DNA from 2 places in the Geobacter pickeringii genome. Region 2 is predicted to be linked to the other one. Evidence: riboswitches for the same ligand, from Rfam matches in the RefSeq annotation. Region 2 holds a riboswitch; the other holds the start of a gene.

Region 1 (4,409 bases), 470 kb from region 2:
GGTCCTTCACCCGCAGGCTCTCCTCCAGGGCGTGGGTGTCGTAGGGGTTGACGATGAACGGGATCCCCTCCCGCACCAGGGTGTTGGTAACCGGGTCGATCTGAACCTGGGTCGTGTCGGGTACCTGCTTGATGCAGGCGATGGCGAGCATGAATGAACCTCCCTTGCGATGCGAATCCGCGGGCGAGTGGCGATGCTACGGAATCAGGATTCCCGGCGGGCCTCGGCGTACTTCGCGGCCGCGGTCCGGATGGCATCGAGCCGCTCCGACCGCTCCAGCTTCTCCGCAAGCATGCCGAAGGCCTCGCGCATGATGTCGGAGGCACTCTTCTTCGTTGTCTCCATGAGCCGCCTGATCCCCTCCATCTGCTCGTCGGTGACCCGCACCGAGACGATCGTCGGCTTGGTGTTCACGTAAACCGATTTCCCCATTGTTTCCTCCCCGATTTGTATCTAGTGGAGCCCGACGCCCCGGCGGCCGGCCTTCCTGCGCCAGCCGGTGACAGGGCCTTGGCAAGTTCAGTACCAATGCCGCTGTCGACGCGGCGCAACGCTCCCCCTGTAGCGGGGCAACCCCGCAGACGGCAAGGCTTTTCGGATTCTGTGGAAGTGGGGCGAAGACGCGGGGGACCGGGGTGGGGAGAGCGGCGGATGCCGTTCCAAAACGTCACAGCCGTTCCAGGACGGAACATTCGTATGCGTCAATGCAGAACGGCGTTAAAAAAATGCGTATTCGTTATTCGGAGCTATCTCGTCGATTTTAACCTGCAATTTCGAACAAATTCAAAGCATTAGCTCGAATCGCCAGAGCGACTCGAATCAGTTGGTATGCGACTTGCCAAAGCAATAAAACAATCGTTCTACAAAGCCGTATGCACAACCGTCATCCGCAGCATCGGTCGAACCAACCACCGCGGCGGCACCGCCGCCCACAACACAAAGGAGGAAGTACACATGGCACTGGCAGATCAAACGTTCGGTTTCTTCATCCCCACGGTAACCCTCATGGGGGTCGGCTCCTCCAAGGAGACCGGCGCCCAGGTGAAGGCGCTCGGCGCGAAGAAAGCACTCCTGGTGACCGACAAGGGGATCTCGGCCATGGGGATGGCCGACCAGATCAAGCAGCAGGTGGAAGCCGCCGGCGTTGCGGTCGTCATCTTCGACGGCGCCGAGCCGAACCCGACCGACACCAACGTCCACGACGGCGTCAAGGTCTACCAGGAGAACGGCTGCGACTCCATCATCTCCCTCGGCGGCGGCAGCTCCCACGACTGCGCCAAGGGGGTCGGCCTCGTGATGGGCAACGGCGGCAACATCCGTGACTTCGAAGGGGTTAACAAGTCCACCAAGCCGATGCCTCCCTTCGTCGCCATCAACACCACCGCCGGCACCGCATCCGAGATGACCCGCTTCTGCATCATCACCAACACCGACACCCACGTGAAGATGGCCATCGTCGACTGGCGCTGCACCCCGAACATCGCCATCAACGACCCGGTCCTGATGGTCGGCAAGCCGGCACCGCTGACCGCCGCCACCGGCATGGACGCCCTCACCCACGCGGTCGAGGCCTACGTCTCCACCATCGCCACCCCCATCACCGACGCCTGCGCCCTTCAGGCAATCCGCCTCATCGCCGACTACCTCCGCCCGGCGGTGGCCAACGGCAAGAACCTCGAAGCCCGCGACAAGATGGCCTATGCCGAGTACCTGGCCGGCATGGCCTTCAACAACGCCAGCCTCGGCTACGTCCACGCCATGGCTCACCAGCTCGGCGGCTTCTACAACCTCCCCCACGGCGTCTGCAACGCCATCCTGCTTCCGTCGGTCTGCGAGTTCAACATGATCTCCAACCCGAAGCGCTTTGCCGACATCGCCGTTGCCATGGGCGAGAACATCGACGGGCTCTCCGACGTTGATGCCGCAGCCAAGGGTATCGCCGCCATCCGCAAGCTCTCCAGCGACATCGGCATCCCCGCGGGACTCACGGCGCTCAACGTGAAGGAAACCGACCTCCGCATCATGGCCGAAAACGCCATGAAGGACGCCTGCATGCTGACCAACCCCCGCATCGCCACCCTGGACTGCGTGGTCGGCATCTACAAGGCGGCAATGTAAGAACGGCTGCCGCTTTCGCGCACCGGAGCAGCGGCAGATACAAGCACACTCTCCGAGCCTGCCGAGCCTAACAGGAGATCCTCACGGCTCAAGGCCACTGGGTGCCGCCGGAAACGGCGGCGCCTCCCTTTCGGAAAGGAGAACAATTATGACTAACCGCATCGAGAGAAAGGGAGATATCGTTCATGGATAAGATCATTCGCGTCAACATGGCCGACCTGAGCACCAGGACCGAGGCGGTGCCCGCCGCCTGGGCGGGGCTCGGCGGCCGCGGCCTCACCTCCACCATCGTCGCCGCAGAAGTCCCACCCACCTGTCATCCGCTGGGGCCGAGCAACAAGCTGGTCTTCGCCCCGGGGCTCCTGACCGGCACACCGGCCGCCAACTCCGGCCGCCTCTCCGCCGGGGCCAAGAGCCCCCTGACCGGCACCATCAAGGAGAGCAACGCCGGCGGCACCGCGGCCCAGATGCTCGCCCGCCTCGGCATCAAGGCGCTCATCATCGAGGGAATTCCCAAGGCCGACGCCTGGTACAGCCTCCACGTCTCCCTGGACGGCGTCGCCATCCAGGAAGAGACGGAGCTGCTCGGCAAGGGAAATTTCGCCGTCATCGAGGCCCTGGAGGCCCGTCTCGGGAAGAAGACCGGCATCCTCACCATCGGCCCGGCCGGCGAGCTGAAAATGACCGCCGCCAACATCTCCGTCAAGGACCCGGACAGCAAGATCCGCAGCCACGGCCGCGGCGGCCTCGGCGCCGTCATGGGTTCCAAGAAGATCAAGTTCATCACCATCGACGACCAGGGTGCTCCCAAGGTTCCCATCGCCGATCCGGAGAAGTTCAAGACCGCCGCCCGGGCCTTCGCCAAGGCGCTCCTGGATCACCCGGTGAGCGGCGAGGGACTCCCCACCTACGGCACCAACGTCCTGGTGAACATCCTCCACGAGGCGGGGGGGCTGCCGACCCGCAACTTCACCGCGGGCCAGTTCGACGGCCACGACAAGATCTCCGGCGAGACCATGCACGACACCATCGTCGCCCGCGGCGGCAAGCCGAAGCACGGCTGCCACGCCGGCTGCATCATCCAGTGCTCCCAGGTCTACCACGACAAGGAGGGGAAATACGTCACCTCCGGCTTCGAGTACGAGACCATCTGGGGGCTCGGCGCCGACTGCTGCATCGACGACCTGGACGACATCGCCGTGGCCGACAACCTCATGGACGACATCGGCATCGACTCCATCGAGACCGCCGTCATGTTCGGCGTGGCCATGGAGGCCGGCATCCTCCCCTTCGGCGACAGCAAGGGGATCATTCGCATCCTCACGGAGGAAATCGGCAGGGGGACCCCCCTCGGCCGGATCCTCGGCGGCGGGGCGGGCGCCGTCGGCAGGGCCTACGGCGTCACCCGGGTGCCGGTGGTGAAGAACCAGGGGATTCCGGCCTACGACCCCCGTTCGGTGAAGGGGATCGGCATCACCTACGCCACCAGCACCATGGGGGCCGACCACACCGCCGGCTACACCATCGCCACCAACATCCTCAACGTCGGCGGCTTCGTGGACCCGCTGAAGAAGGAGGGGCAGGTGGAGCTCTCCCGCAACCTCCAGATCGCCACGGCGGCGGTGGACTCCACCGGCATGTGCATCTTCGTCGCCTTCCCGGCCCTGGACATCCCGGAGTGCCTCCCGGCCCTGATCGACATGATCAACGCCCGCTTCGGCATCAACCTCACCGGCGACGATGTGACCAACCTCGGCAAGCATATCCTGAAGGTGGAGCACCAGTTCAACATCGAGGCCGGGTTCACCAAGGAGCACGACCGCCTGCCGGAGTTTTTCAGGCTCGAGCCGGTGGCCCCCCACAACGCGGTGTGGGACTTCACCGACGCAGAGATCGACGAGTTCTGGAACTTCTAACCCCCTCCCCCCTCTCCCGCAGGGCGAGGGGGTAACAGTAAAAAATCAGCCCCCCGGCTATCGAGGTAAAAGCCATGGAGATCACCGTAAAACTTTTCGCCATGTTCCGTGTCGGGCGTTTTGCCGCGACAACCAATAAGTACCGGGACGGAATCACCCCGGCAGACATCGCCGGCGAGCTGAAGATCCCGGAACGGGAGGTCGGCATCGTGCTGGTCAACAGCCGGCATGCCAAGCTCGATCATCGGCTGTTCGACGGCGACATCCTGTCGCTCTTCCCCCTGGTGGGAGGGGGGTAGCGCCATGGATCTCCACGACTTCATCACGGCAGCGGCCACGGCGGACCTTCTCCCCTGGGCGGCCCAGGCGACGGCA
Region 2 (4,409 bases):
TGGCCCCCACCAGTCCCGGCATGGCCCCGGACAGGGCGATGGTGGCGCCGTCCCTCACGATGGCGGTCTCCACGTTGTCGGTGGCCTTGGAATCGAGGAAGATGGTAGTGATTCTCGTGGCGACGTAGTCAGGGGCGATCCCCCACTGCCGGCACAGAAGCCGCTGAAGCGTGCATCCCACGTGGGCCGTGACGAGAAAGCCCTGCTGAAGGATGGGAAAGAACTCTCCAATCAGCGAGGAGGGCAGGGTCAGGGTTAGATGTATGAGAGGGGCTTCCATTGCCGGGCGTCTCCCTTTTCGGACTGTCTGACGGGACGGGAGCGGACCGTCGGGTCCGCCCCCCATGCTGCTACCAGTTGAAGAGCTGATCGAGCTCCTCGTCCGGTACCGAGAAGGTCTGATTGTGGGGCGCGATCGGGTCGGTGTAGAAGAAGCGGGGGAGCCGGTCGTGCTCCTTGGTGAAGCCTGCCCGCTTGTTGAAGTCGCGCTCGGCGGAGAGCACCTTCTTGCCGAGAGCCACTACGTCGTCGCCGGTCATGGTGATGCCGTAGAAGGCGCCGAGCATGTCGAGGAGCGCCTGGAAGGTCTCCGGCTGATCCATGATGGCGAAGGCGATGAAGAGGCACATGCCGGTGGAGTCGATGGCGGCGGTGGCGATCTGGAGGTTCCGCGACAACTCCACCTGCCCCTCGGTCTTGAGCGGATCCACGTCCCCGCCGACTTTCAGGATATTGGTGGCGATGGCATAGCCGGCGGTATGGTCGGCCCCCTGGGTGGTGGTGGCGTAGGTGACGCCGATCCCCTGGATGGGGCGTGGGTCGTAGGCGGGAAGCGCCTGCCCCTTCACCACCGGCACCTTCTCCACGCCGAAGACCTTGCCGGTGATCTCGGCGCCGCAGCCGAGCACGCGTCCCAGGGGCGTACCCTTGCCCACTTCCTCCATGAGCCTGATGGCCGCTTCGCGGTCGCCGAACTCCGCCAGCCCCGCATCCATGGCCACGCCGATGGTGACCCCCATCTCGATGGTGTCGAGACCGAAATTGTCATCCATGTAGTCCAGTTTTGCCACGGTATCGAGATCGTCGATGCCGCAGTGACCACCGTGGGACCAGACCGTCTCGTACTCGGGCTGCTTGGTGACGTAGTTGCCGTCTTTGTCGTTGAAGATGCCGGAGCACTGGATGACGCAGCCGCGGTGGCAGCCGTGGGTGGCGGTCCCCCCCCGCTTGACCTCCAGCTCGGCCTGGGCCTCGCCGGAAAGCTTGGCGGACCCTTCAAAGACACCCCCCTTGAAGTTGCGGGTCGGATAGCCCCCCGCCTCGTTGAGGACGTTGGTGAGGACGTTGGTGCCGTAGGCCGGGAGCCCCTCGCCGGTGACCGGGTGCTTGCGGAGCCCCTCCACGAACTTGCGGTTGGCGTCCCGGAACTTCTCCGGCTCCTTGGCCGGACGCATCTTCATGCCGGCGTCGTCTAGGATGATCGCCTTCACCCGCTTGGCACCCATGACCGCGCCGACGCCGCCGCGGCCGCAGTGGCGGGTGGGGCGCAGCTCCGGGTCGGTGCAGGCGATGGAGGCGGCCAGGAGCTGCCGCTCACCGGCCGAGCCGATGGTGATGTAGGCAACCTTGTCGCCGTATTCCTTCCGCAGTTTCTCAACGAGGGGGTAGTTGTCCATCAACTGCAGGCTGTTGTCCACCTCCACCGTGATGCCGTCCTTGTTGATGATGATCTTGTAGAGGTCGTCACCGGCAGGTTTCCCCTCCAGGATGACCGCGGCATAGCCGATCCGGGCTAGCACCTGGGCCGCCTGGCCGCCGGCGTTGGACTCCTTGATGGTGCCGGTCAGGGGGCTCTTGCACCCCACCGAGAGGCGGCCGGTCATGGAGCCGGTGGTGCCGGAGAGCATTCCCGGGGCAAAGATCAGCTTGTTTTCCGCTCCCAAGGGATGACAGAGGGGATGCACCTCCGTGGCGATGACGAGCGACGTTAAGGCACGGCCGCCCAAACCGGCATACTCGCCAACCTCCTCGAAGGTCACCTTGGGACCACCCGCTGCCCCCATGTCAATCCGCGCGATTCTGTCCATACCGATACTCCTTTCCCTTTATTGAATTGTGTGGTTTTGGCGAACCACGATAATTCTCCTTTCCAAAGGGAGGCCTTGCCGTTTCCAGCAAAACCCATTGGCCTGACGCCATGGGATACCAGTTATCCCCGCAGGCAGGCAGGCTCGGAGAAGGCATTATTTCCGACTCTTACCCCGACGCCTCCATCTGCCGGAGGATGACCACCCGATAGGAGGCGAAGCATCTCCGGCTCAGGCATCCCCAGAAGGCGCCGGCCCCGTAGGCCACCTGTTCAAGGAAGTAGATGCCGGCAAAAGGGACGAACGACAGCCTCGGTTTCCTGATGGCATGGTCCACCTTGGCCGCGCAGAGGAGGGCGCCGAAGGGAACCAGCCAGAAGAGGGGCACCACCAGTGCGAGGGACACGAGGGGAATCGAGTAGTAGCGCACCAGGTGGTAGCAGAGGTAGTAGACGAGGCTTCCCAGGGCCCGGAGCCGGCCGGAGATGAGCGCGCCCAGTCCGATGGGGATGTTGCGGCGTGCCATCCTGAACCTCACGGCCGTTGCGTCCGTTGCGAGGACTCCGGCTGCCATCAGGAGCGTCCACCAGCCGGTGAAGGGGGCCATGGCGCACAGGGCCAGGAGGAGAGCCAGGAGGGGGGGGACGACCATCCGCTTCCGCCGCTGGGGATGGAGGATCTGGAGCATCCCCTCGGAGGTGCCGTAGTCGAACCGGCGGGACATGAACGAGCGGAGGGTGCTCCGGTGCTCGTGGAAGACCCTTCCCGCCGGGAGGTAGGTGATGGTCCAGCCATGGTCCCGCAGGCGCCAGGTCAGGTCCACGTCCTCCCCCACGTGCATGGAGTCGTCGAAACCGTCCACGCTCCGGAAGGCGAGGCGGCGCATCAGGAGGTTGCAGCTCGGCAGGTAGAAGGTGTCGTCTCCGCCGCTTCCCGTGCGCTCCCGGGAGCCGAGGGAGAGGCTCGACATGACCGCCTCGTAGCGGTCCACGGCTGATTCGGTGCACATGCCGTCCACGAGCCCCCCCACCGCCGCGGTCCGGTGATCGTTGAACGCCGGTATCAGCTCCATGAGCCACTCCCTGGAGGCGGTGCAGTCGGAATCGATGAAGGCGAGGATATCCCCCCGGGCGGCCACGGCCCCCTCATTGCGGGCCGCGGCCGGCCCCCGGCCCGTGCCCCCTGAAGGGACAACCCGGGCTCCGGCCCGGCGCGCCACCTCTGCCGAGTCGTCGCTGCTCCCGTCGTCCACCACGATTATCTGGAGGAGTTCCTTGGGATAGTTCAGGCCGTTGAGGGAGGCCAGACAGCGCCCGAGCTCTCCGGCCCGGTCCTTCACCGGTATGACGATGCTGACGCTGGGAAGGTCCGAGTGCTCTTCAGAGACTTGCCGGTCCCTCTCCACAAATCCCTTTGCCACCAGCTGTTCCAGCACAGCGGTCTCCGCCGGGGTCGCGGCGGTGATGGCCCCTTCCCGGGCGCGCCTGACGAGCTCCATGAGCGGGGCGTTCAGTCGCACGACGCAGAGGGGAGTCTTTGCCATGAGGAAGTGCTCCCCTTCGCGTTCCACCAGCTCCACATGCTGCGCCAGGCGATAGTTCATTGTGCAAGTCCCTCCTCGCGGAAGATCTGCCAGAGTTTCGTCGCCGTCTCATCGGCGGTGAGCTGGTGCGTTTTCCCTTCCCGGGCCTTGATCCCCCCCGAGAGGAGGGAGAGTATCCGCTCGAAGGCGGGGAGCGTCGGGTCCGGGGTTACGACCCGCACCGGATCGGGACGGGGGGCGGAGAATTCGGCCGTCGCCAGGCGGGAGCCGGTGGCCCCCACCTCCCAGAAGGGAATCCCCAGGTCGGCCAGTTCCCACTCTTCGATGCTTAAGGCGAGGGAGCGGGTGACCGCCTCAAGGGAGGGATAGCGGGGGGTGTGTCCCTCGTCGAAGAGGACCGTGCAGGGGAACGGCGCCCGGACCCTCTGGCGGGAGCCCCGGTCACCCTTGCGCAGGGCCTCGACTCCGTTCTCCACGGGGAGAACCGAAACGGCGGCGGTGACACAGGGGATGCCGGCGGTGGCGGCAGCCAGGGCCGGCACCGGATCGTCGCCCCGGTCCTGCATCCGGTTGCCTGTGAAGACGAGGGAAGGGGAGAGAATCCCCACGATGCGGGCCAGGATGCGGGCATCGGCTGCGGCATCGCCACCCTCCACGCCGTGATCCCAGAAGCGGATGCCACGGTCAGCCCCCAGGGAGAAGGCGAGGCGGAGGGTGTCGTCGAGGCGCTCGGGGCCCACTGCCAGGGCCGTCACGGTGGCGCCGAGGGAATCCTTGAG

Evidence for each region. Region 2 has a riboswitch for molybdenum cofactor ahead of GPICK_RS06600 (aldehyde ferredoxin oxidoreductase family protein). Riboswitches for the same ligand answer to the same signal wherever they lie in the genome.
Region 1: linked by a shared signal. The riboswitch ahead of GPICK_RS04560 (aldehyde ferredoxin oxidoreductase family protein) and the one ahead of GPICK_RS06600 (aldehyde ferredoxin oxidoreductase family protein) in region 2 are both predicted to bind molybdenum cofactor.

The regions. Positions count from the first base shown of each region.
Region 1 covers NZ_CP009788.1:990,221-994,629, reverse strand. The annotation lists gene GPICK_RS04575 (electron transfer flavoprotein subunit beta/FixA family protein) at 1-151, opposite strand, end outside; gene GPICK_RS04570 (ribbon-helix-helix protein, CopG family) at 205-432, opposite strand; gene GPICK_RS04565 (iron-containing alcohol dehydrogenase) at 955-2,118, shown strand; molybdenum cofactor riboswitch at 2,157-2,275, shown strand; gene GPICK_RS04560 (aldehyde ferredoxin oxidoreductase family protein) at 2,304-4,034, shown strand; gene GPICK_RS04555 (MoaD/ThiS family protein) at 4,109-4,333, shown strand; gene GPICK_RS04550 (HesA/MoeB/ThiF family protein) at 4,338-4,409, shown strand, end outside.
Region 2 covers NZ_CP009788.1:1,461,473-1,465,881, forward strand. The annotation lists gene GPICK_RS16615 (hypothetical protein) at 1-280, opposite strand, end outside; gene GPICK_RS06600 (aldehyde ferredoxin oxidoreductase family protein) at 351-2,087, opposite strand; molybdenum cofactor riboswitch at 2,127-2,249, opposite strand; gene mftF (mycofactocin biosynthesis glycosyltransferase MftF) at 2,257-3,690, opposite strand; gene GPICK_RS06610 (electron transfer flavoprotein subunit beta/FixA family protein) at 3,687-4,409, opposite strand, start outside.